DNA from 3 places in the Micromonospora sp. WMMD1082 genome. Region 2 is predicted to be linked to each of the others. Evidence: riboswitches for the same ligand, from Rfam matches in the RefSeq annotation. Region 2 holds a riboswitch; each other region holds the start of a gene.
The links. A riboswitch is a leader RNA that binds a small molecule or an ion and turns the genes downstream of it on or off. The one in region 2 is predicted to bind cobalamin.
Positions count from the first base shown of each region.

Region 1: another riboswitch for cobalamin. It lies ahead of O7615_RS17300 (peptidase); the one in region 2 lies ahead of O7615_RS25050 (ribonucleoside-diphosphate reductase subunit alpha).
Region 3: another riboswitch for cobalamin. It lies ahead of O7615_RS29615 (acyl-CoA thioesterase); the one in region 2 lies ahead of O7615_RS25050 (ribonucleoside-diphosphate reductase subunit alpha).

Region 1 is NZ_JARUBM010000002.1:3,729,439-3,738,523, forward strand. Features, by position in the region: gene O7615_RS17265 (TIGR03773 family transporter-associated surface protein) at 7-1,545, shown strand; gene O7615_RS17270 (anchored repeat ABC transporter, substrate-binding protein) at 1,584-3,167, shown strand; gene O7615_RS17275 (choice-of-anchor M domain-containing protein) at 3,167-4,159, shown strand; gene O7615_RS17280 (anchored repeat-type ABC transporter ATP-binding subunit) at 4,156-4,899, shown strand; gene O7615_RS17285 (anchored repeat-type ABC transporter permease subunit) at 4,899-5,837, shown strand; partial or broken gene O7615_RS17290 (transposase family protein) at 6,041-6,735, shown strand; gene O7615_RS17295 (hypothetical protein) at 6,743-7,147, opposite strand; cobalamin riboswitch at 7,727-7,862, shown strand; gene O7615_RS17300 (peptidase) at 7,961-9,004, shown strand; gene O7615_RS17305 (hypothetical protein) at 9,041-9,085, shown strand, end outside.
Region 2 is NZ_JARUBM010000002.1:5,446,618-5,450,811, forward strand. Features, by position in the region: gene O7615_RS25045 (histidine phosphatase family protein) at 8-610, shown strand; cobalamin riboswitch at 677-886, shown strand; gene O7615_RS25050 (ribonucleoside-diphosphate reductase subunit alpha) at 1,068-3,407, shown strand; gene O7615_RS25055 (ribonucleotide-diphosphate reductase subunit beta) at 3,404-4,194, shown strand, end outside.
Region 3 is NZ_JARUBM010000002.1:6,403,954-6,413,038, reverse strand. Features, by position in the region: gene O7615_RS29625 (ABC transporter ATP-binding protein) at 1-1,420, opposite strand, end outside; gene O7615_RS29620 (ABC transporter ATP-binding protein) at 1,577-3,256, opposite strand; cobalamin riboswitch at 3,529-3,678, shown strand; gene O7615_RS29615 (acyl-CoA thioesterase) at 3,817-4,341, shown strand; gene nudC (NAD(+) diphosphatase) at 4,496-5,437, opposite strand; gene O7615_RS29605 (lectin) at 5,739-7,346, opposite strand; gene O7615_RS29600 (condensation domain-containing protein) at 7,478-9,085, opposite strand, start outside.

The sequences.
Region 1 (9,085 bases), 1.7 Mb from region 2:
AGAAGTATGCGCGCCGGCGCCGCGAGCCTCGCCGCCGTCATGCTGGCATTGGCCCCCGTGGCAACGCCAGCCTCCGCGGAACCGGCCGCCGCCACCTCGGCCGGCGCCGACCTGGTTTCCGTCGCGCTCGACGGAGGCACGATGTCGCTGCGCTTCCGGGACGCCGCGCAGGTGGCCGGCGGCGTGGCCGGTCGCGATCCTGCCGAGGTTGTGCTCGGCCCGGACGGCGGCCTGGCCGGCCGGGTACCGGCCGGACCGACCCTCGCCTTCCTCGGACGGCCAGGCCACGCCGTGTGGGCACTGTCCGCCGGTGACATCGGGTTCCCGTCCCTGGACACCACGGGGATACGCCCCGGCGTCGTCGACGACGACCGGGTGACCTTGACGCTGGACTCGGTCGAAGGGCCGGGGACATTCACCGCGTACACCCTGTCCGGCCTCGGCGCGGCGACCCCGCTATTCGGCAGCGGTGCCGGCGTGCAGCGGTCGACGCACCTGCCGGCGGGCACGCGTACCGGCGGCGTGGTCTGGGCCTTCGACGCGGCGGGAGAGTACCGGCTCACCCTGACCGGCTCGGCCGCTCTGCGCTCCGGTGCGACGGTACGCGCCGAGGCGTCGTACCGGGTCCGCGTCCCGGCGATCGAGCCGGCGCAGGCGGCGTTGCCCGCTCCGCAGGCGCGGGCGACGCAACCGCACGCCGAGCCAGCCGAGGCATTCGCCGCGCCGAAGCCGGCTGCCGCGCCAAAGGTGGCGGCCGTGCCGAAGGCGGTGAAAACCGCCGCCGGTGCACGCCAGGTAATCGCCGACGGGCACGTCGACATGGGCCCGAACCTGTCCGGGGACAGCTGGACAATCCGGATCAAGGACGACCGGACCAGCCCTCCGGTCTGGCGGGAGACCGCCGACGTGGTCCTGCACGCCAAGGACAAGGCGAAGATCACGGTGCCCGACGGAGCCGACTTCCTCGGCAAGCCGGGCGACACCGTGTGGCTGCTGCCGCAGACCCAGCAGGCGGGTCTGGTCTGGCCGGGCTGGAACACCCAGCACGCGTCCGTCGTGTCGGGCGTCAAGGGCAGCGTCACGTGGACGCTGAAGGGGGTCAACGGGCCCGGCCAGTTCGCCCTGTTCCTGACCGGCTCGTTCGGCAACGCCGACGTGCTGTTCGACTCCGCCAAGCCGTTTCCGCAGAAGCTGGACATCCCACTCAACACCCACACACACGGCAACTGGGCGTTCAGCAAGCCCGGTCTGTACCGTCTCGCAGTGCAGATGAGCGGCACCACCACGGCCGGCAAGGCGGTCACTGACACGAAGACGCTCACGATCGCCGTCGGCGACAGCACCGATCCAAACGCCGGCTTCGGCCCCGGCTCCGACGGTGGTGGCAACGGTGACGACGGTTCAGATCAGGGTGGCGGTGGGCCGCTGCCGCGTACGGGCGCCGGTTGGGTGCTGACGGCCGGACTGCTCGGCGTCGTCCTGGTAGCGGTCGGAGCCGTGCTGTTGCTGCTGGCCCGCCGTCGCGTCGCCCTCGGGAACAGGTGAGGGCGGTGCTTCGGGCGACGTCGCTCATAACGCGGTCCATGCCACCTGCCGACACGTGGATCAAGTCACGGCGGTTGATGCTGCCGCTGTTGGCCGCGTTGCTCGCCGGCGGCGGCTGCCACTCGGAGGTGGCCTTGAGCGCGAACGACGATCGTCTGCAGGTGATCACGACTACCGGGATCCTGCGGGATCTGGCGCGTAACGTCGGCGGCGACCGGGTGACCGTCACCTCAATGGTGCCGGACGGGGCCGACCCGCACAGCTACGAGCCGTCGCTGCGGGACATCCGCGACGTCGTCTACGCCGACGTGGCGTTCAGCAACTACCTGCTCCTCGAGGAGCAGGCCGTCATCAAGGCGCTGGACGCCAACCTACGTGAGGGGGCACCGAACATCTCGCTGGCCGAGGGGGCGGTGAAGTACGCGGCGGAGATCATCCCGCTGGTCGAGGACGTGTCGCTGGACACCATCTGGCTGGGCATGCGGGTGCGCGGCACCGGCGCGACGCTGGGGGCGAACCGGTCCTCGGAGGTGCTCCTCAGCGCGACCGGCGCGGACGGGCCGGGTCGGATGTTCGCGTATCTGACCGAATCGTTTGGCAATCCGTCGTTCTACGTTGACTCCGGCGACGGGTTCGACCCCGCCAACGGCTACCGGGACGACACCGCGACGCTGCCGCCGGACGCACACACTCACATGAGCTGGGCGTTCACCGAGCCGGGCATCTACAAGCTGAAGATGCGGGCGCGGCTGGCCGTCGACCCGCAGACAGCACCCCTTCCCATGGGCGAGCAGACCTTCACCTTCGCCGTCGGGGTGGACCCGTACTCGCTGCCGGGGATGCCGGAGGTGCTCAACGGCGGGCACGCCGACCTCACCGTGGACCTCGACCAGCGGCAGCTCTATCTGTTCGCCGACCCGGAGGGCGGCGGCGATGCCACCCAACGGGTGTACGACCCGGCGCGCACCGTCATCGAGGTGCCGAACAAGGCGCTGCTGGAGGTGCCCGGCGACCGGCGGTTCCGGTTCCTCGGCCGGCCCGGCACCCAGGTCTACCAGCTGCCGCAGGCCGTCCTCGGCAAGCACGTCCACGGCGAGATCGACCCGCATCTGTGGCAGAACGTCCGCAATGCCATCGCCTACGTGCAGCTGATCCGGGACACCCTGATCGGAGTGGACCCCGGGGGCGCGGCCGACTACCGGACGAACGCTTCGGTCTACACCCGGCAGCTGGAGGAGCTTGACACCTATGTCCGGGACACCATCGCGCAGATCCCACCGTCGCGGCGTCACCTGGTCACCACGCACGACGCGTTCGGCTATCTGGGCCAGGCGTACGGGGTGCAGATCTCTGGCTTCGTCACGCCCAATCCGGCCGCCGAGCCCAGCCTGGCCGACCGCCGCCGGCTCACCGAGACGATCCGCAACCTGCGGATTCCCGCCGTGTTCCTGGAGCCGAACCTGGCGGCCCGGTCCGCCACGCTAACCGAGGTTGCCCGGGAGGAGGACCTGCGGGTATGCCCGATCTACGGCGACGCGTTCGACCGCGACGTCACCACCTACGCGGAGATGATGCGGTTCAACGCCGAATCGCTGCGCGACTGCCTGACCACGAACAAGTGATGGAGGAACCAGTGACGGCAGGACGGGCGCGTCGCCGCACCCGCGCGACCACAGTCATCCTGCGAGGCGCGCTCGCGACGCTGCTGGTGCTGGCGACGGCACCAACCCCGGTGCGGGCAGCCCAACCGGCGCCGGACCTCAGCCAGTCGATCGCGGCCGACCAGCCCCTCGCCACCGGCCGGGTGGAGCTGTCCGCCGGACACATCGACATCGGCCCCCGCTACGTTGACGACCGGTGGACGCTGCTGATCCACGACGGCACGCAGGCGCAACCGGTGTGGCGTGACCCCGACGACACACTGCTGCGGGTGTCCGACGCCGCGCAACAGACCGTTCCGGACGACCCCGCGTACGCCTTCCTCGGCATTGAGGCCGGTGAGCAGGCGTACGTGGTCCCGCAGGTCCAGGACCCGGATGTCGTCTGGCTGGGCTGGAACACCCAGGATCCCCGAGTAATGCAGACCATCGACCGGGGCGCCACCCTGACCCTGCTCGGCGTGCGCGGTCCGGGGACGCTCACGACCTACCTTCAGTCGGGCAACTTCGCGCCACCGCAGCCACTCTGGCGGTCCGCCGAATCGACGGCCCAGCCCTTCTGGGTCGAGGTCAACACCCACACCCACGCCAACTGGGTCTTCTCGGCACCGGGTGTCTACCTGGTGGCGGTGCAGGTGTCGGCCGACCTGGTCAATGGCGAAAAGGTCTCGGCGACCCGTACGCTGCGCTTCGCGGTCGGGGATGCCGCCAGCGCCGACGAGGCCTTCGCCGCCACCGCGGACGTCCCCGCACCCGCTAGCCAGGTGCCGCCGAGCGAGGACCCGACCGAAGCCGATGATTGGGCCGGTGGTTCCCAGACGCTCCTGATCACGGCGCTGGCCGGAACGGCCGTCGTGCTCGCCATCGGCCTGGTCGTTCTCCTGCTACACGGACGCGGCGCCAGACGGCGGGCCGAGCGGGAACGCGCGATCGCGTCACCGGAGGGTCAGCGGTGAGAGCACTGGAGATCGACGGTCTGGACGTGGACCTCGGTGGCCGGCCCGTCCTGCGGGACATCCGCCTGCGCCTGGATCGGGGCGAGCTGGTCGGGCTGCTCGGACCCAACGGCGCGGGGAAGACCACCCTGCTGCGCGCGATCCTGGCACTGACCGGCACCCGCGCCGGTCAGGTGCTGGTGGAGGGCAGGTCGACGCGTCCCGGCCGGTCCGACATCGGCTACGTTCCCCAACGCCACGAGTTCACCTGGGATTTCCCGATCTCTGTGGAGCAGGCCGTGATGAGCGGCCGGACCGGCCGGATCGGTCTGCTCCGGCGCCCCGGCGTACCCGACTGGCGGGCCGTCGGCGACGCGCTTGACCGCGTACAGCTCACCAACCTGCGCCGGCGACCGGTCGGTGAGCTGTCCGGTGGACAGCGTCAACGCGTCCTGGTCGCCCGGGCCCTCGCGCTCGCGCCGCGCATCCTGCTGCTCGACGAACCGTTCACCGGACTCGACATGCCCACCCAGGAACTGCTGGGTCAGCTGTTCACCAGCCTGGCCGCCGAGGGGCACGCGGTGCTGATGACCACCCACGACCTCGTCGCCGCGGTGGACACCTGCACCCGTCTGGTCCTGCTCAACGGCCGGATCATCGCCGATGGGCACCCGGCGGACTTGCAGGACGCCGACCTGTGGACGAAGACCTTCGGCGTGAGCGAAACCTCCCCATTGCTGAAACTTGTGAGGGCGACCTGATGTCAATCACCGACTTCCTCACCGACCTGCTCAACCCCGACCTCGCGTTCCTGCCCAAGGCGCTGGCGATCGCGGTCATGTCCAGCATCGTCTGCGGCGTCGTCGGCTGCTACGTCGTCCTCCGAGGGATGGCCTTCATCGGCGACGCCGTGGCCCACGCCGTCTTCCCGGGCATCGCGATCGCCTTCGTCCTGCAGAGCAGCCTGGTCCTCGGCGGCGCCGTCGCCGGCGTCGCCACCGCACTGCTGATCGCGATCTTCGCGCAAAACAGACGCGTCAAGGAAGACTCGATCATCGGCGTCTTCCTGGTCGGCGCCTTCGCCCTCGGCATCGTCATCATCTCGCAGGCCCCCGGCTACGCCGGATCACTGCAACAGTTCCTGTTCGGCTCGATCACCGGCATCCCCGACCGGGACCTCTACGTCGTCGGCGGCACCGGCCTGGTCATCCTCGGGCTGGTGCTTGCGCTACACAAGGAATTCGTCTCCGTCTGCCTGGACCGGGAAATGTCCCGCTCCATGGGGCTGCCGGTCTTCTGGCTCGACATCGCCCTCTACGTCCTGGTCACTCTGGCCGTGGTGATCTCGTTGCAGACTATCGGCAACATCCTCGTCCTCGCGCTGCTGATCACTCCGGCCGCGGCGGCCCGCCTGCTCACCGACCGGCTCGGCGTGATGATGCTGCTCGCCCCGCTGATCGGCGGCACCTCGGCGCTCGTCGGACTTTACCTGTCCTGGAGCTACGACACCCCCGTCGGCGGCACCATCGTCCTGGTCGCCACCGTCATCTTCCTCGCCGCCTGGCTGTGCGCCCCCCGGCACGGCCTGTTGACCAAACGGTGGCGTCGTCCCCATGCGCAGAAACCCGATGATGTCACCCGACCCTCGCCGCTGCCCGACCTCGCTCACCCGCAGGGTTCCTCACCGGCTATGCAGTAGCCGGTCGGGTTCGTCTCGATGTCGGCCGGGGCGGCCCCCGGGTGGACCTGGAGGCGTTTGGCACCGGGCTGGACCGCTTCCACACCGGACTCCCGGATGCCGGAGAACTGCTGGACCGGTGGCTGTCCGGCGCACCGACCGTCGCCGGCAACGAGCGGATCCCCTTCGAGGCGGTGCCGGTGGTGCCGCGCCGTGGGCACGGGCGATCCCGGTGGCGGCGCCTCGACCCGGGCCGGCAGGCGCTGCTCGCTCTGGCGCATCTGCTATCGGCGATACATACACCCGACTCGCGGCCGGCTTCGAGGTCGGCGTCGCCACCGCCTGGCGCTACGTCCAAGAGGTGATAAACCTGCTCAGCGCGGCAGCCGACGACCTGGACACCGCGATGCGACGCATCCGGCTGTTGGCGTACGCGATCCTGGACGGCACGCTGATTCCCATCGACCGGGTCGCCGAGCAGAAGCCCTACTACAGCGGCAAGCACAAACGCCACGGTGTGAACGTGCAGGTCATCGCGGACGCCTCCGGCCGGCTCGTGTGGGCATCACCGGCACTACCCGGCTCGACCCACGACCTGACCGCCGCCCGCCATCACGGCATCCTTGAGGCCCTGACCAGCGCGGACGTGATGACCTTCGCCGACAAGGGCTACCAGGGCGCCCACGGCAGCGTGCGCACGCCGTTCAAGCGGCGCCGCTTCCGGCCGAAGCTGTCACGCCGGCAGAAGGCCGTGAACCGGGCCCACGCGAAGATCCGCGCCCGCGGCGAACGCGCGATCGCCACGCTCAAGACCTGGAAAGTCCTGGTCAGGCTACGCTGCTGCCCACGCCGAGCCACCGCGATCGTCCAAGACATCCTGGTCCTGCACGACGTCGAAACCAATCGCTACCCAGGATGAAAATGGCTCAGTGATCGGCGATCAGCGGGCCGATCGTGGTCCAGGCGACGGGCAACGGGTGCGGGTTGGCGAGCCGGCGACGGCGCAGCTCCGGGCGCCACACCTGCTCCACCGCGGCGGCGAGCCCGTCCAACGCCGCTGGCTCCGCACGCCCGCCACGAGTGTCGGCAGGGCCACCATCAGGCCGTATCGCCCGGACGGTCAGGACGAGCCCGAGGAAGCCGGCCGCGCCCCCGACGACGCCGAAGATCTTGTCAAGCCCGTCCAGCACATCGTTGGAATGCAAGGACCGGGCCAGCCCGTACAGCACCACACCCAGCACGAGAAGCCCGGCACCCCACGCGAGGCGCTTACCTTGGCTAACGACCCGGTTGCCCGTCACCACCACACCGTACTGATCGTGATGAAACATCACTCCAACGATCATCCTTGTGGCATCCGCTTATCGGCGCCGCACACCAAGGACGAGCTGGTCTCAGCCTCAGTTCGTCGCACAGCGTCATTGACGTGGGCCAGTGGCCGGACGCCGGGCCGAACCCGGCGCGGTGGGCACCGGTGTAGCGCCGCCTCAGGTTGGCCGCCGTCACCCGGTCCGGGACGCGCTGCCTGCCGCTGGGCGATCTCGTGCACGTTGCCCACGGTGCGCCGAGCCCGAGGCGGCGCCCACGCTCGCACGCTGGGCTGCATCCCGGGGTTTCAGCGCTCGACGGCGCCGGATCCGAGGAACACGCGGGAGATTGCCTGAAGGGCCGCGAGTTCGTTCGGCGCCCGGGTTCGGCCTGAGTGTCGCGGCCACCAAAAATCGAGGAACCCGAGGATCCAGCCACGCTCGCGGCTCACGGCAGCCGGGGCCGGTCGAGTTCATGACCGGGCCACAGCTTCGGGTTCGGAAAACAGGACGACCTTGGTCGAGGCGACCGGACGTCTGGTTCGCCTTGCATGTTGTACGCGTCCGGTCGCGGATTGACAGCGGCTCTGGAGGCGGACGAGACTGGCGCGACAACTGAACAGCCGCGTGTGCGTGTGGGGGAAGTCCGGTCGAAGTCCGGCGCTGGCCCGCAACGGTGGGCCGCCGGGGGTATCCCTGGTGGCGAGCCCGAATACCTGCCGTGCCCGCGAGTCCTGCTTCTCACCCGTCGTGGCCCACGGGTCGGAGGCCGGCCCGTCGTACCCGTCCGGGTGGGCCGGGTTTCTGACGACCGCCGGGCCGGAAAGGGCGCTTCCGATGGTCGTCCGCCTGAGCCGGTACCGCCTGCTCGCCCTGTTCTGCGGTGTGCTCACCGCTCTCACTCTCACCACCCCGGCGATCGCCGCACCCGTTCAGGTCGGTGCGGTTCGGTCGGACGCGGCTGCTGGCTGGTTGGCTCGCCAGTTGGTCGACGGGGAACGTTTCGAGGCCGTCTTCGACGGCGTCGCGTATCCGGACCAGGGGCTGACTCTCGACGCGGTTCTCGCGTTCGCCGCTGCCGGTGTCGCCGACGACTTCGGGGCGCGGGCTCTGGCCTGGGTCAGCCGACCGGAGGTCCGGGACGGGTATGTCGGCGACAGCGCCCCGGAGGCGTACGCGGGTGCGACCGCCAAGCTGGCCCTCGCCGTGGCGGTACGCGGTGGCGACCCGACCGACGTCGGCGGTGTGGATCTCGTCGCCCGGTTGCTGTCGCTGCAGACGCCCAGCGGCCGGTTCACTGACCGGTCAGCGTGGGGCGACTTCAGCAACGCGTTCAGCCAGTCGTTCGCGCTCCTCGCGCTGGACCGCACCGCCCAGGGCGTACCGGCGGTCGCCGCCGGGTGGCTGGCCGGTACCCGGTGCCCGGACGGCGGCTATCCGCTGCTGCCGGCGCAGCCGGTCTGCGTCTCCGATGTGGACGCCACCGCCGTCGTGGTGCAGGCGTTGCGGGCCGCGGGCCGGTGGGCCGACGCCGCCGCGGGCCTGCGCTGGCTGGTGTCCGTGCAGCACGTCGACGGCGGGTTCGCCAACGCCGGCGGGATCGCGAACGCCAACAGCACCGGGCTGGCGGCACAGGCGCTGCGCGACGGCGGTAGGCCACTGGCCTGGTTGCGGGCCCGCGTCTTCCTGGCCGGTCTGCAGGTCGGTTGCGCCGCGCCGGTGGCCGACCGGGGCGCGGTCGACTTCGACGGCGGCGCCTTCGACCCGGACACCGCCACCCGCGCCACCGCCCAGGCCGTCCTCGGCCTGACCGGCACCGGATACGCCCGGCTTTCCGCCGCCACCGCGACTCCCGGCGCGCCCATCCTGCCCTGCCGCTGACCACCCGAAAGAATCCGTCCCACCGAAGGAGTGTCCATGTCCCGTGTCCAGCATCCCGTCCGCCGGTGGCTCGCCGGCCTG
Region 2 (4,194 bases):
AGAAGCCATGAAGACCCGGCTGGTGCTGGTCAGCCACGCGCCCACGGCGGCCACCCGGGCGGTCGCCTTTCCCCGGGACGAGCCCCTCGACGCGCATGGGCTGGCCGACGCGACCGCCCTGGCCCAGCTGCTGCCCCGGGCCGACGAGGTCCGCTGCGGGCCGGCGCGGCGCTGCGTGCAGACCGCCGCCGCGCTCGGGCTCGCGCCGACCGTCGACGACGGGTTGCGCGACGCCGATCTCGGCCGCTGGGCCGGTCGTACGCTCGACGACCTGGTGGCCGAGCGGCCGGCCGAGGTCGAGTCGTGGCTGACCGAGGCGCGGGCGGCCCCGCACGGCGGCGAATCGCTGCACGACCTGCTCGACCGGACCGGCCACTGGCTGCGTGCCGTGCCCGGCACCGTACGCACGCTCGTCGCGGTCACCCATCCGATGGTGATCCGTGCCCTGGTGGTGAACGCGATCGGCGCCGGGCCGGCATCGTTCTGGCGGATCGACATCGCGCCGCTGACCGCGACCGTGCTCCGCGGCGACCCCGGGCGCTGGACGCTGCGGACGACGGCGGGCCGGCTGGACCACGCGGGGCGTCCAGGGCGACGACGCGCGCCGTGAGCGACCCGGCGCTGTGACTCGCCCGACACACCATCTGGTGTTGCCAACTTTCTGCTGTGCCCATATATGGTGTTAGCCGCAGCTGGTTCGACCGTCAATCCACGGTGGTCGAGGCAACAGGGAACCCGGTGGAAGTCCGGGACTGCCCCGCAGCGGTGAGTGGGAACGACCGCCGTCACACAAGCACTGGGCCCGCCGGGTCTGGGAAGCGACGGCCAGTAGACGCGAGCACGACGCCCACGAGTCCGAAGACCTGCCAGTGCGCCGCACGCGTCGCGTGCGGCGGTCGAAGGCCGCGCGGGACGGCCGACGCCACCAGCTGGTCAGCCGGGCAAGCCTGCCGTCGGGTGACCGGCGGCGTCCTCCCTGCGCGCCCTCGACCTTGGGGACGGGCGTGAGGAGGGGGACCGTGACGGTGACCCAGGAGCAGGCGGGGCCGGAGCTACGCCGGCACGTGATGCAGGTCCGCAAGCGGAACGGCGCCACCGAGCCGGTGGACGTCAACAAGATCGTCAAGGCGGTGGAGCGCTGGGTCGCCGACCTGGACGAGATCGATCCGCTGCGGGTGGCGACGAAGACGATCAGCGGCCTGTACGACGGCGCCACCACCGCCGAGCTGGACAAGCTGTCGATCCAGACGGCGGCGGAGCTGATCGGCGAGGAGCCGCAGTACTCGAAGCTGGCCGCCCGACTGCTGGCCGCGTACGTGGACAAGGAGGTGCGCGGGCAGCAGGTGGCGAGCTTCAGCCAGTCGATCCGGTACGCGCACGGCCTGGGGCTGATCGGCGACGGCACCGCGGAGTTCGTGGCCCGCAACGCGCGCAAGCTGGACGACGCCATCGACCCGGATGGTGACCTGCGGTTCGAGTACTTCGGCCTGCGTACGGTCGCGGACCGGTACCTGCTGCGGCATCCGGAGACCCGGCTGGTGGTGGAGACCCCGCAGTACTGGCTGCTGCGGGTCGCCTGCGGGCTCTCCGAGTCGCCGGGCGAGGCGATCGACTTCTACCGGCTGATGTCGAGCCTGGCCTACCTGCCGAGTTCACCGACGCTGTTCAACTCCGGTACCCGGCACACCCAGATGTCGTCGTGTTTCCTGGTCGACTCGCCGCGCGACGAACTGGACTCGATCTACGAGCGCTATCACCAGGTCGCGAAGCTGTCGAAGTTCTCCGGCGGCATCGGCATCTCCTGGTCGCGGGTGCGGGGTCGTGGCGCGTTGATCCGGGGGACCAACGGCCGGTCGAACGGCATCGTGCCGTTTCTCAAGACGCTCGACGCCGGGGTGGCGGCGGTCAACCAGGGCGGCCGTCGCAAGGGCGCGGCCTGCGTGTACCTGGAGCCGTGGCATCCGGACATCGAGGAGTTCCTGGAGCTGCGGGACAACACCGGCGAGGAGTCCCGGCGTACGCACAACCTGAACCTGGCCAACTGGATCCCGGACGAGTTCATGCGGCGGGTCGAGGCGGACGGCGACTGGTCGCTGATCGACCCCTCCGAGGCGCCGGAGCTGCCCGACCTGTTCGGCGAGGCGTTCGACGAGGCGTACCGGGCGGCGGAGAAGAAGGCGGTCCGGACCGTCAAGGCCCGCGAGCTGTACGGGCGGATGATGCGCACCCTCGCGCAGACCGGCAACGGGTGGATGACGTTCAAGGACGCCTCGAACCGGCTGTCCAACCAGACCGGCGGGCCGGGCAACACCATCCATCTGTCCAATCTGTGCACCGAGATCCTGGAGGTCAACGACGACGCCGAGACCGCGGTCTGCAACCTGGGGTCGGTCAACCTGGGCGCGCACGTCACCGCCGACGGGGTCGACTGGGAGCGGCTGCGCGCGACCGTCCGCACGGCGGTGGTCTTCCTCGACCGGGTGATCGACATCAACTACTACCCGGCCGAGCAGGCCGCCGCGTCGAACCCCCGCTGGCGCCCCGTCGGGCTCGGGCTGATGGGTCTGCAGGACGCGTTCTTCACGCTGCGGCTGCCGTTCGACTCCGCGCAGGCCCGGGAGCTGTCGACCCGGGTGCAGGAGGAGGTCTTCCTGACCGCGCTGGAGACGTCGGCCGGGCTCGCCGAGCGGTTCGGCCCGCATCCGGCGTACGCCGAGACCCGGGCGGCCCGGGGCGAGTTGCACCCCGACCTCTGGGGCGCCGACGTCACCCAGGTGCCGCGGTGGGCCGCGCTGCGCGAGACGATCGCCGCACACGGCCTGCGGAACTCGCTGCTGGTGGCGATCGCGCCGACCGCGACGATCGCCTCGATCGCCGGCTGCTACGAGTGCATCGAACCGCAGGTGTCCAACCTGTTCAAGCGGGAGACGATGTCCGGGGAGTTCCTCCAGATCAACACCTATCTGGTCCGCGAGCTGAAGGCGCGCGGGCTCTGGACGGCACCCATCCGCGAGCAGATCAAACGCGCCGAAGGGTCGGTACAGGCCATCGCCGAGCTGCCGACGGACGTGCGGGAGCTGTTCCGTACCGCGTGGGAGTTGCCGCAGCGGGCCCTGATCGACCTGGCGGCGGCCCGCGCGCCGTACATCGACCAGTCGCAGTCGCTGAACCTGTTCATGAGCGCGCCGACCATCGGCAAGCTCTCCTCGATGTACCTGTACGCCTGGAAGTCCGGGCTGAAGACCACCTACTACCTGCGTTCGCGCCCGGCGACGCGGATCCAGCAGGCCACCGTCGCCGTCACGCCGACCGCCACCCGGGCGGTCACACCGCTCGTCACGGTGACCGACGACGAGGCGCTGGCCTGCTCCCTGGAAAACCCCGAAAGCTGCGAGGCATGCCAATGACCACCGTTTCCGAACCCAGCACCAGCACCAGCAGCGCCGGCTCGCGGCACCTGCTGCTCGACCCGGGCATGGACCTGACCCTGCGGCCGATGCGCTACCCGCACTTCTTCGACCGGTTCCGGGACGCGATCAAGAACACCTGGACCGTCGAGGAGGTCGACCTGCACTCCGACCTCGCCGACCTGGCCAAGCTGTCCCCGGCGGAGCGGCACCTGGTCAGCCGGCTGGTGGCGTTCTTCGCCACCGGCGACACCATCGTCGCCAACAACCTGGTGCTCAACCTCTACCAGCACGTCAACAGCCCCGAGGGTCGGCTCTACCTGTCCCGCCAGCTGTTCGAGGAGGCGGTGCACGTCCAGTTCTACCTCAACCTGCTGGACACCTACGTGCCCGACGAGCAGGAGCGGTACGAGGCGTTCGCCGCGGTGGAGAACATCCCGTCGATCCGCCGCAAGGCCGAGTTCTGCTTCCGCTGGATCGACTCGATCTTCGAGCTGCGGGAGCTGAGGACGCGGGACGACCGGCGGGCGTTCCTGCTGAACCTGATCTGCTTCGCGGCCTGCATTGAGGGCTTGTTCTTCTACGGCGCGTTCGCCTACGTCTACTTCCTGCGGTCCCGGGGGGTGCTGCACGGTCTCGCCTCCGGCACCAACTGGGTGTTCCGCGACGAGTCGATGCACATGGCCTTCGCCTTCGACGTGGTCGACACCGTGCGCCGGGAGGAGCCGGACCTGTTCGACGACGACCTCGCCGGCCAGGTACGCGAGATGCTCGCCGAGGCGGTCGA
Region 3 (9,085 bases), 960 kb from region 2:
TGCCCAGCCCGTCGGGCAGCGCGTCGACCCACCCGTGGGCGCCGACCAGCGTCAACGCGGCGCGCAGCTCCGCGTCGGAGGCGTGCGGGGCGGCCAGCCGCAGGTCGTCGGCGAGGGTTCCGGCGAAGACGTGGACCTCCTGGGTGACCACGCCGACGGTGTGCCGCAACTCGTCCGGATGCAGCTCGCCGATCGGTCGGCCACCCAGCCACACGTGGCCCTCGGCGGCCGGGAAGACGCCACCGAGGATGGCCGCGAGGGTCGTCTTGCCGGCCCCGCTCTCGCCCACGATGGCGAGTGACTCGCCCTCGGCGACCTCGATCGAGACGTCGTGCACGACGGCCGGGCCACCGGGGTAGCGGTGGCACACCGACTTGGCGGTGATGCCGGCTGGACGCCCCGAGGAGGCCGGATCGGCGGCCCGCGCCGGCGGCACGTCGAGCCCGGCGATGCCGACGAGCCGGGCGAGTGCCGCGCCGGCCGACTGCATGTCGTTGAACGAGATCAGCAGCATGCCGAGCGGGCCGAAGAGCCGGTGGAAGAGCAGGGCGGCGGCGGTGACGTCGCCGACGGTGCTGTCACCGGCGCGTACCAGCAGGAACCCGGTGAGCAGCACGGCGGTGAGCCCGATCGCCTCCGTGTAGTTCATCAGGTTCGCGAACCAGAGGAATCCCCGGACGGCGCGCAGCCGCGCGACGACGGCGCCGCGCGATGCCTGCTCGACCCGCTGGCCCTGCCGCTCCTCCATGCCGTACGCGTGGACCGTCCGGGCGCCGGTGAAGGTGGTCAACAGGCTCTGGGTCCGCACCGCCGCGGCCTCCCGCTCGGCGGCGTAGAGCCGCTTCGCCCGGGGCACGAACCGACGCAGGCTCACCGCGTACACCGGGAAGACGACCAGGAACGCGGCGGCGATCCGCCAGTCGAGCGTCGCGAAGCCGGCGAACGTGATGACCACCGTGACCAGCGCGGCGAAGACGCCCGCGGCCAGCCGGACCGAGTCGGTGACCCGCTCCACGTCCTCGGTGACCCGGGAGGCGACATCGCCGGACCCGGCGCTCTCCAGCCGGGCCGCGTCCATCCGCAGCGCGCGGTCGAGCACCTCTTCCCGCAGGTCGGCGCAGGCACGCATGCCCCACTCGGTGACCAGCCAGTTGGCCGTGCCGGTCAGCACCGCGGCGACCAGGGCGGCGCCGAGGATCCACGCCGAGGTCAGCAGCAGCGACCGGACGGTGCCGCCGGCAACCACCAGGTCGACCAGCCGGCCGAGCAGGATCGGCACGCCGACCGCGGCGACACTCGCCGCCGTCGCCGCCGCGACCGACGTCCAGGCGAGCAGCGGATAGCGCCGCAGCGCATGCCAGAAGGCCGCGGCGGTCACCCGTCCGGCGGCGACCGGCAGAATCGTGGACGCCGGGCTCATCGCGCCACCTCGCTGCGCTCGGCGCCGCGACGAGGCACCATCGCACTGAGCCGAATGATTCGCTCACTACGCACGCTCATCGCGCCACCTCGCTGCGCTCGGCGCCGCGACGAGGCACCATCGCACTGAGCCGGATTATTCGCTCACTACGTTCGCTCATCGCGCCACCACCTCGGCGTACGAGGAGTGCGCGAGCAGGTCGCGGTGGCGCCCGACGGCCGACACCCGGCCGCCCTGGACGAAGACGACGCGGTCGCACCGGTCGAGCAGTGGTGCGCTCGTGGTGACCAGGATCGTCGCTCGCCCGTCGCCGGTCCGGTGGGCGCGGATCCCCTCGGCGATGGCGTGCTCGGTGACCGCGTCGACCGCTGTCGTCGGGTCGCGGAAGACGGTGACCGGCCGGTCGGCCAGCAGCGCGCGGGCCAGGGCGATCCGCTGCCGCTGACCGCCGGAGAGGTTCAGGCCGTGGTCGGTCAGCTCGCGGTCCAGCCCGGCGTCGCCGTCGGCGAGCAGGTCACCGACGGAGGCCGCCGCGATGCCGGCGCTCAACGTGGCGTCGTCCCGGTCGTCCCCGGTCTGCAGTACTTCACGCAGGGTGGCGCCGAGCAGGTCGACCCCGTGCGGCTCGACGAGCACGGCCCGGCGCAGCGAGTCGACGTCCAGCTCCCGCATCGGCGTGCCGGCCAGCGTCACCTCGCCCCGCTCGGGCGACCGCGCGCCGGAGAGCAGGTCGGTGACGTCATCGGCGGTGACGGTCTCGCCGGTGACCACACCGAGCATCTCGCCGGGCCGCACGGCGAGGCCGACGCCGTCCAGGCCGGGCGTGTGCACCTCGTCGAGGGCCAGCGTGCCCGCCTGCGCCGCCCGTACGCCGGACGGGGCCCGTTCGGGTGCGGCGAGCACCTCGGCCACGCGGGCCGCGCTGGCCCGGGCCGTTGCCAGCCGGAAGACGCAGTCGGCGAGGTTGAGCACCGGATCGGTGATGAACGTGGCCAGCCCGACGATCGTGATGAGCTGCCCGACCGTGATCCGCCCCTGCAGGGCGTACCAGCCCGCCAGGGCGGCCACCACCGTGATCAGCAGGCCGGTGGTGAACGTCGAGGCGCCGACGAACGTGGCACCGGCCTTGACCGTGCCGACGCTGGCGCGCAGCGACGTGCGGCTGGCCGTACGGTAACGGCGGGCGGCCTCGGTCACGCCACCGAAGCCGCGCAGCGGTCGGAGCCCGCGCAGGAGATCCGACGCCGTGGCGGCGGCCCGACCGATGGCCTGCTGCTGCGCCGACGTGTGCCGCCCCACGAGCGGTCCGAGCGCGTTGAGCCCGAGCACCAGGATCGGTACGCCCACCACCAGCCCGAGTCCGAGTGACCAGTCGATGCGCAGCAGCACGATCGTCGACACCGTCAGGCCGAGCAGCGCGCTCACGCCCCGGCTGCCCAGTTCGAGCAACTCGGCGGCGGACTGGGTGTCGGAGGTCGCGATCGAGAGCAGTTCACCGCTCTGGCGTCTGGTCCGGATGCCCCGCCCGCCGACGACGCGCCGGACCACCCGCATCCGCAACGCGTGCGACTCCTCCACCATCGCCTTGGAGAGGAACCAGAAGCCCGACCGCCACCCCATGGTGAGGGCGGTGAACAGCGCGAAGATGCCCAGCACGGACCAGACCATCGCCGAGGTCGACCCCGTCCCCACGGCCTGGTCGATGACCAGGCCGATCGCCACCGGGACGAGTGCCTCGCACACCTGGTGCAGGGACCAGAAGGTGGCACACAGGGCGGTGTCCCGGCGCTGGCGCCAGAACATCCCGCCGATCAGCCGCGCCGTGCTCGGTGCCATCCCCGCCTCACTCCCCCGACAAGTTAGGGCAGGCTAACCCGCGATCACGGCCTGGCGCCATTTCCGGCCGGCCATCACGACGAGCGGACGGCCACCGATTCCCGCACGGCCACCGCTACGACCGGCAGTGCAGACCGTACGGCCGGCCCGGCGGGGAGCGGACCGTCGGGCGAGCAACCTCACACCGGCGGTGGTGAGTGCCCGGGTCCATCCCGGCGGCGGATATCGTGGCTGCGGCGCTGGTTCGCCCGGCCACCCCGGTCGGGCGTCGCAAGAGGGAACCCGGTGGAAGTCCGGGACTGCCCCGCAGCGGTGAGTGGGAACGACCGCCGTCATCGGCACTGGACCCGGGTGGGTCCGGGAAGCGACGGCCAGTAGGAGGACCGGGCGACGCCCGGCGACGCCCGCGAGTCCGAAGACCTGCCCGCGCCGCGCACACGAGGTGTGTGCGCTGCCGTCGGCCTCGCGGGTGGGTCGGGCGGGTGACTCGCCGTACGCCAGTCGTCGGCGGTCCTCGACGTGCGCGCCCTCGATGCCGGTGGCCTGCTTCCCGAGGACGGATGACCAGAGTGCCCGAGACCATCGCGATCGACGGTCGCCCACCGTCGGCGTCGCACCTGACCCTGTCGCAGATCATGGACCAGCACCACACCAACCTCATGGGTACGGTCCACGGCGGCCGGATCCTCAACCTGATCGACTCGGTCGCCGGGGTGGTGGCCGCCCGACACTCGGACGGGCCGGCGGTGACCGCGGCCATCGACGAGACGGCGTTCCTGCGGGCCGTGCGGGTCGGCGACGTGGTGCACGTGGACGCCCGGATCACCTGGGCCGGCCGCAGCTCGATGGAGGTGGCGGTGCGGGTCACCGCCGACCGGTGGGACCGCGCCGTACCGCCCACCGACGTGGCCACCGCGCACCTGGTGATGGTGGCCGTGGACGACGCCGGCCACCCGCGCCCGGTGCCGCCGCTGCTGCCGGAGACCGACGGCGACCGGCGTCGCTACCGGGAGGCCGAGATCCGTCGCGAGCACCGGTTGGCCCTGCGCCACGCCCTGCTCGACGCGCCGGCCGACATCCCCTGACCGCGCCCGCCGATCGCGCCCGCTGACCGCGCTCCGCCGATCGCGCCTGCTGACCGCGCCTGCTGACCGCGCCCCGCCGACCTCGCTCCGCTGGCCTGGCCGTCGGTGCCGCCCACCCGGGGGCGTGGCGGCCGTGGCCGGGCCGGCCGACGGGTCAGACCGGCCGGGGCTGGCGATCGTGCCCATCGAGGCCGGCCCAGGAGCGCAGCAGCCGACCGCCGATGGAGTCGACCGGACCCGAGCCGGGCCCGTCGACGACGCGTTCGACGATCTCGGCGCGGCTGAACCACCGCGCCGCCAGTAGCTCCGTGCCGTCCACGGTGATGCTCTCGTCGACGGCCTGGGCGACGAAGCCGACCATGAGGCCGGCCGGGAAGGGCCAGCCCTGTGAGCCACGGTAGGTCACCGTGCCGATCGCGACCCCGGCCTCCTCGGCGACCTCGCGGCGCACGGCACCCTCCAGGCTCTCCCCGATCTCGACGAACCCGGCCAGCAGGGAGAAGTTGTCCGGGCCGGCGCCGTGATGGCGGGCGAGCAGGCAGCGTGGTCGGGGACCGGGGCCTTCCACCAGCACGATGACGGCGGGCTCGATCCGGGGAAACAGTTGCCGGCCGCACTCCGGGCCCTGGCACACCCGCAGGTGACCGGCGTGCGCGCTGGCGGTCGCCGCGCCGCAGGTGCCGCAGTATCCGGTGTGCCGGTTCCAGTAGAGCATTCCGCGCGCGTACGCCAGGGTGGCGGCGAGCGGGCCGGGCAGCGTGGCGGCCAGGCTGCGCAGGTCGGCGCTGGCGTGCGCGGCACCGAGCCGGAGCGCGTCGGCCTCCTCGGCCGCGCTCAGGTCGGCGGCGAAGGTCGCCGTGGTGCCGTCGAGGCCCAGCAGGGCGGTCTGGCCGGCCGCCGCCGCCAGGGCGCGGCCCGCCGCTCCGGTGCGGGTGACCGGGTGGCCGTCGGCGGTCAGCAGGAGCCGGTCGCGCCACAGTGGCAGCACCTGGCTGTCGTCGCGCCGGAGCTGATCGGCGACCCAGTCCGGATCGGCGCGCAGGACCGCGGCCCGATCGTGCGGTGTCGCCGTGTACGCCAGCGCGTCGAACGTCATGCCTCGATCGTGCCCCCATGCGGTCGGTGCCCGCGGTCAGCGGTGCGCGTCCATCCACGCCGGTCACCCGAGGTACGTAGTTCGCTGAACCAGTCGGCCCGTGGTACCCGGGAGTCGCGTTAAGCGGCGGATGTTCTCCGCCCGTCATGGACCCCCGAACGGGTAATCCGGTCCGGCTACGGCATCCGGTCCAGATCTTGGACAGTTTCCGTTTGCGCTGAACGGAAACTGTCCAAGATCTCGTCGCGTATTCCGGGCAGGGCGGTCGCCGACGGTACGACGGCGACCGTCCCGGCGTACGTCAGGAGAGGTTGTCCCCGTGGGTCAGGGTCTCCCAGGCGACGAAGAGGTTGTTGGTGCCGGCCGGGCGCTGCTGGAGCGTGAGCGTCCGGGTGTTCGTCATCGAGTTGCCCAGGCGGTTGGCCATGGCGTTGTAGCCGACCTCGGTGATCGGGCCGAGCCCCCGGGTGAGGCTGCCGCCGCACAGCCAGGCCGGCGCCGGCTCGCCGAGCTGGTACGTCGAGTGGAAGCCGAGGGCGTGCCGCAGCCGCTCGCCCACCTGCGGGTACAGGTCCCGGCCCTGGATCCGGGAGGTCTCCGCGACGTGCGAGATGGCGGAGATCCCGTACCCGGTGTGGGTGAAGTCGCGGCAGGTCTCCTGCGCGAGGCCGGCGACGAAGGTGGACTGGCCGTGCCAGTAGTTGACGATCTGGGCGCGGGTGCTCAGCCCGCTGCCCGGCACCGTGTGTGGCAGGTCGCCGTCGCTGGGCAGGTAGATGAAGGCGCGGGCCCGGTTGAGGAAGCGGGTCACCGCCGCGTCGTAGGCGGCCCGGTCCTCCAGGAAGACGGCGATGCCGACGGTGGCCTCCATCATGGTGAGTTCCCAGTTGCCGTTGCTGTTGGAGCCGTTACGCACCACCGGCAGGTAGACGGTGCGCAGCATGGTGGCGAACCGGGTGGCGTTGGGCCAGCTGCCGTACGTGTAGCGGATGATCTCGGCGGCGCGGGGCCAGACCGATCCCGCCCACCCGGTCTGCAACGGCGCGTTGCTGCCGGTGTGCGAGGTGATCGTCGCCGACCAGGCGTCCATGATCTGGATCGACTTCTGCGCGTACCGCGAGTCCCCGGTGACGTACCAGGCCAGCGCGTGGGTGTACGCGGCGATCGCATCCTCCCGCTCGTCCGTGCAGCCGTTGTTGGGATTGGAGTACGAGCCGCACTCGACGACCGCGCGGGCGGCCGGGTTCCGGGTCAGGGAGGCGTACCGGCTGTTCATCATCTGGTTGAAGGCCGACGTCCAGGGCTGCGCGCCGGCCTGCACCCGAGAACGGACGAAGTCGAGCTGGCCGCGGCTGACGTGGACGCCGGGGTGGACGAAGCCCGTCGACGGGGGAGGGGTGCCGCCGCTGGGCAGCACCCACGTCTGGTTGGCGCTCCCGGTGCAGGTCCAGATCTGCAACGGGGTGCCGTCGGCGGAACTCTGCCCGGTCGCGTCGAGACACTTGCCCGAGTTCGGGTTGACCAGCTGCCCGCCGCTGGCCGACCAGCGCTGTGCCCCGGTGCCGTTGCAGTCGTAGATCTGCACCCGGGCGCCGTTGGCCGTGCTCGCGGCGGCGACGTCGAGGCACTTGCCGAGCGACCGGATCGTGCCGTCGTCGGCGATTGTCCACTGCTGTGCGGTGGTGCCGTTGCACGCGTACAGCTGCACCTGGGTGCCGTTGGCGGAGTTCGCCCCGGCCACGTCGACGCACTTGCCGCCGAGCCCGGTGATCGCGCCCACGGCCGCCGCGGCGGCCGGCCCGACACCGACGGTCAGGCTCGCCGGTACGCCGAGCAGGGCCGCCACGAGCGTGGCGGTCAGCCGGGTGCGGGCCCGGTGTGGACGATGCCGGTCCAGTCGTCGCGCCATGTCCTGGTCCTCTCTGCCGCGCAGCGGGTCGTGGTCCGCCGCCGCGCGGGCAGGCCGTCACCGGTGGCGCGACCGGCGCGGGCGGACCCAACTGTAAAGTCTGTTAATTATTGCACCCCCATGAACACATATCAATGAACTGCCTCGGTCAGGAGGGTCTCGATGGTGCGGAGGAAGGGGGCGAAGCGCTCCGCGGGGAAGTACCGGGTGTTGGCCGTGACGACCAGCTCGACCGCGCCCGGTGCGTCGAGCACCTGGACCCGGCAGCGCCACGGGAACTGCGCCAGCTCCGGCAGCCAGCGGAACTCGCTGCGGGACACCAGCGCACGCAGGGCCGCCTCGTCCAGGTCGGGCACCTCCGCGTCGGCGTCCCGGGACAGTCGGGCGTCGTTGAGATAGCAGAATCCGGCCAGGAAGCTGCGGTGGTCGTGGCCCAGCTCGGTGACGGTGCGCTCCCACTCGGCCGGGTCGTAGTAGGCGTGCCGGTAGGCGTCCAGGGCGGCACTGCGCGCCCGGGAGAGCAACTCGACGAAGCCGGGGCGGTCGGCCAGGTCGAGCCGGCAGAGTCCGATCTGGTTGAGGGTGCCGACCGCCGTGTCGTGCCCGGGTAGGAAGCGGTTGTTCGCCATCACCACGATCCCGCAGGCATCCTGCGCACCGTCCCCGGCCAGCGCGGCGGCGGTCGCCGCGAGCAGGACGCTGGCGGTGCTGACCCGGTGCCGGGTCGCCACCAGCTGCGCGGCGTGGTGCACCGCCGCGGAGACTAGCGCACCGCGCCGGTGGCGGGCGTCCGCCGCCGGCGCCACCGCCTCGGACAGGCTCGGCGTCAGGCCCGAGAGTTGCCGGACCCAGTACCGCACCGCCCGCCGCGAGCGGGCCAGTTCGGCGTGGCGTTCCCGCTCGGCGAGATCCAGCGTCTGCAGGCCCGCCGGGGTGTCCAGGGACTTGTGTGTCAGCAGCCTCCGCAGGTCGCGCAGGACGATCTGCGCGGCGTGGACGTCCACTGCCGAGTGGCTGAACACCACCACGACCTGCCGTACCCGGTTGTCGACGGTGACCAGCGCGACCCGCAGCGGCCACTCGGCCACGTGGTCGAAGCGGGGCTCGTGCAGCCGCCCGGTCAGCTCCGCCGCGGCGGCCCGGCCGTCGGGGTCGTCCGCCGGTCGCGGTACGGCGTGCACGAGGACCGGCAGCCGCCCGGCCGCCGTCGTCTCCTGGTGCAGCTCGTCGCCGCGACGCCGGAACCGGGTGCGCAGCGACTCGTGGCGGGCGAGCAGCGCGCCGACCGCCCGCACCGCCTCCGGCACGGCCACCGCCACCGCCGCGGGGACGGTCAGGGTGCGGGGGAGGCTCAGGGCGCGGTACGCGGCGGGCGCCTCGAACTCGTCGACGCTGCGCCACATCGCCCGCTGGCCCCAGGTGAGCGGCGCGCTCGCGTCCCGCCCGCCCGCGAACCGCGCGTACGCCACCTCCTCGGTCTCCGCCCCGACGCTGCGGGTGGGCGCGGTGTCGATGGGCACGGTGCCGGTGGGCGTGCCGCCGACGGGTGCGCCGCCGGTCGACGACCAGGGCCACGGTACGTCGGCGAAGGCGGCCCGGACCAGCAGTTCCTCCAGCCCGCGCAGGAGCGGCTCGACGGAGTCCATGGCACGGTGGCGGGTGTCCACGGTGAGCGTGATGCCCACCCCGCCGGGCTCGTCGACCACGTGGGCCAGCAGGTGCCAGGACGCCTGGTGCAA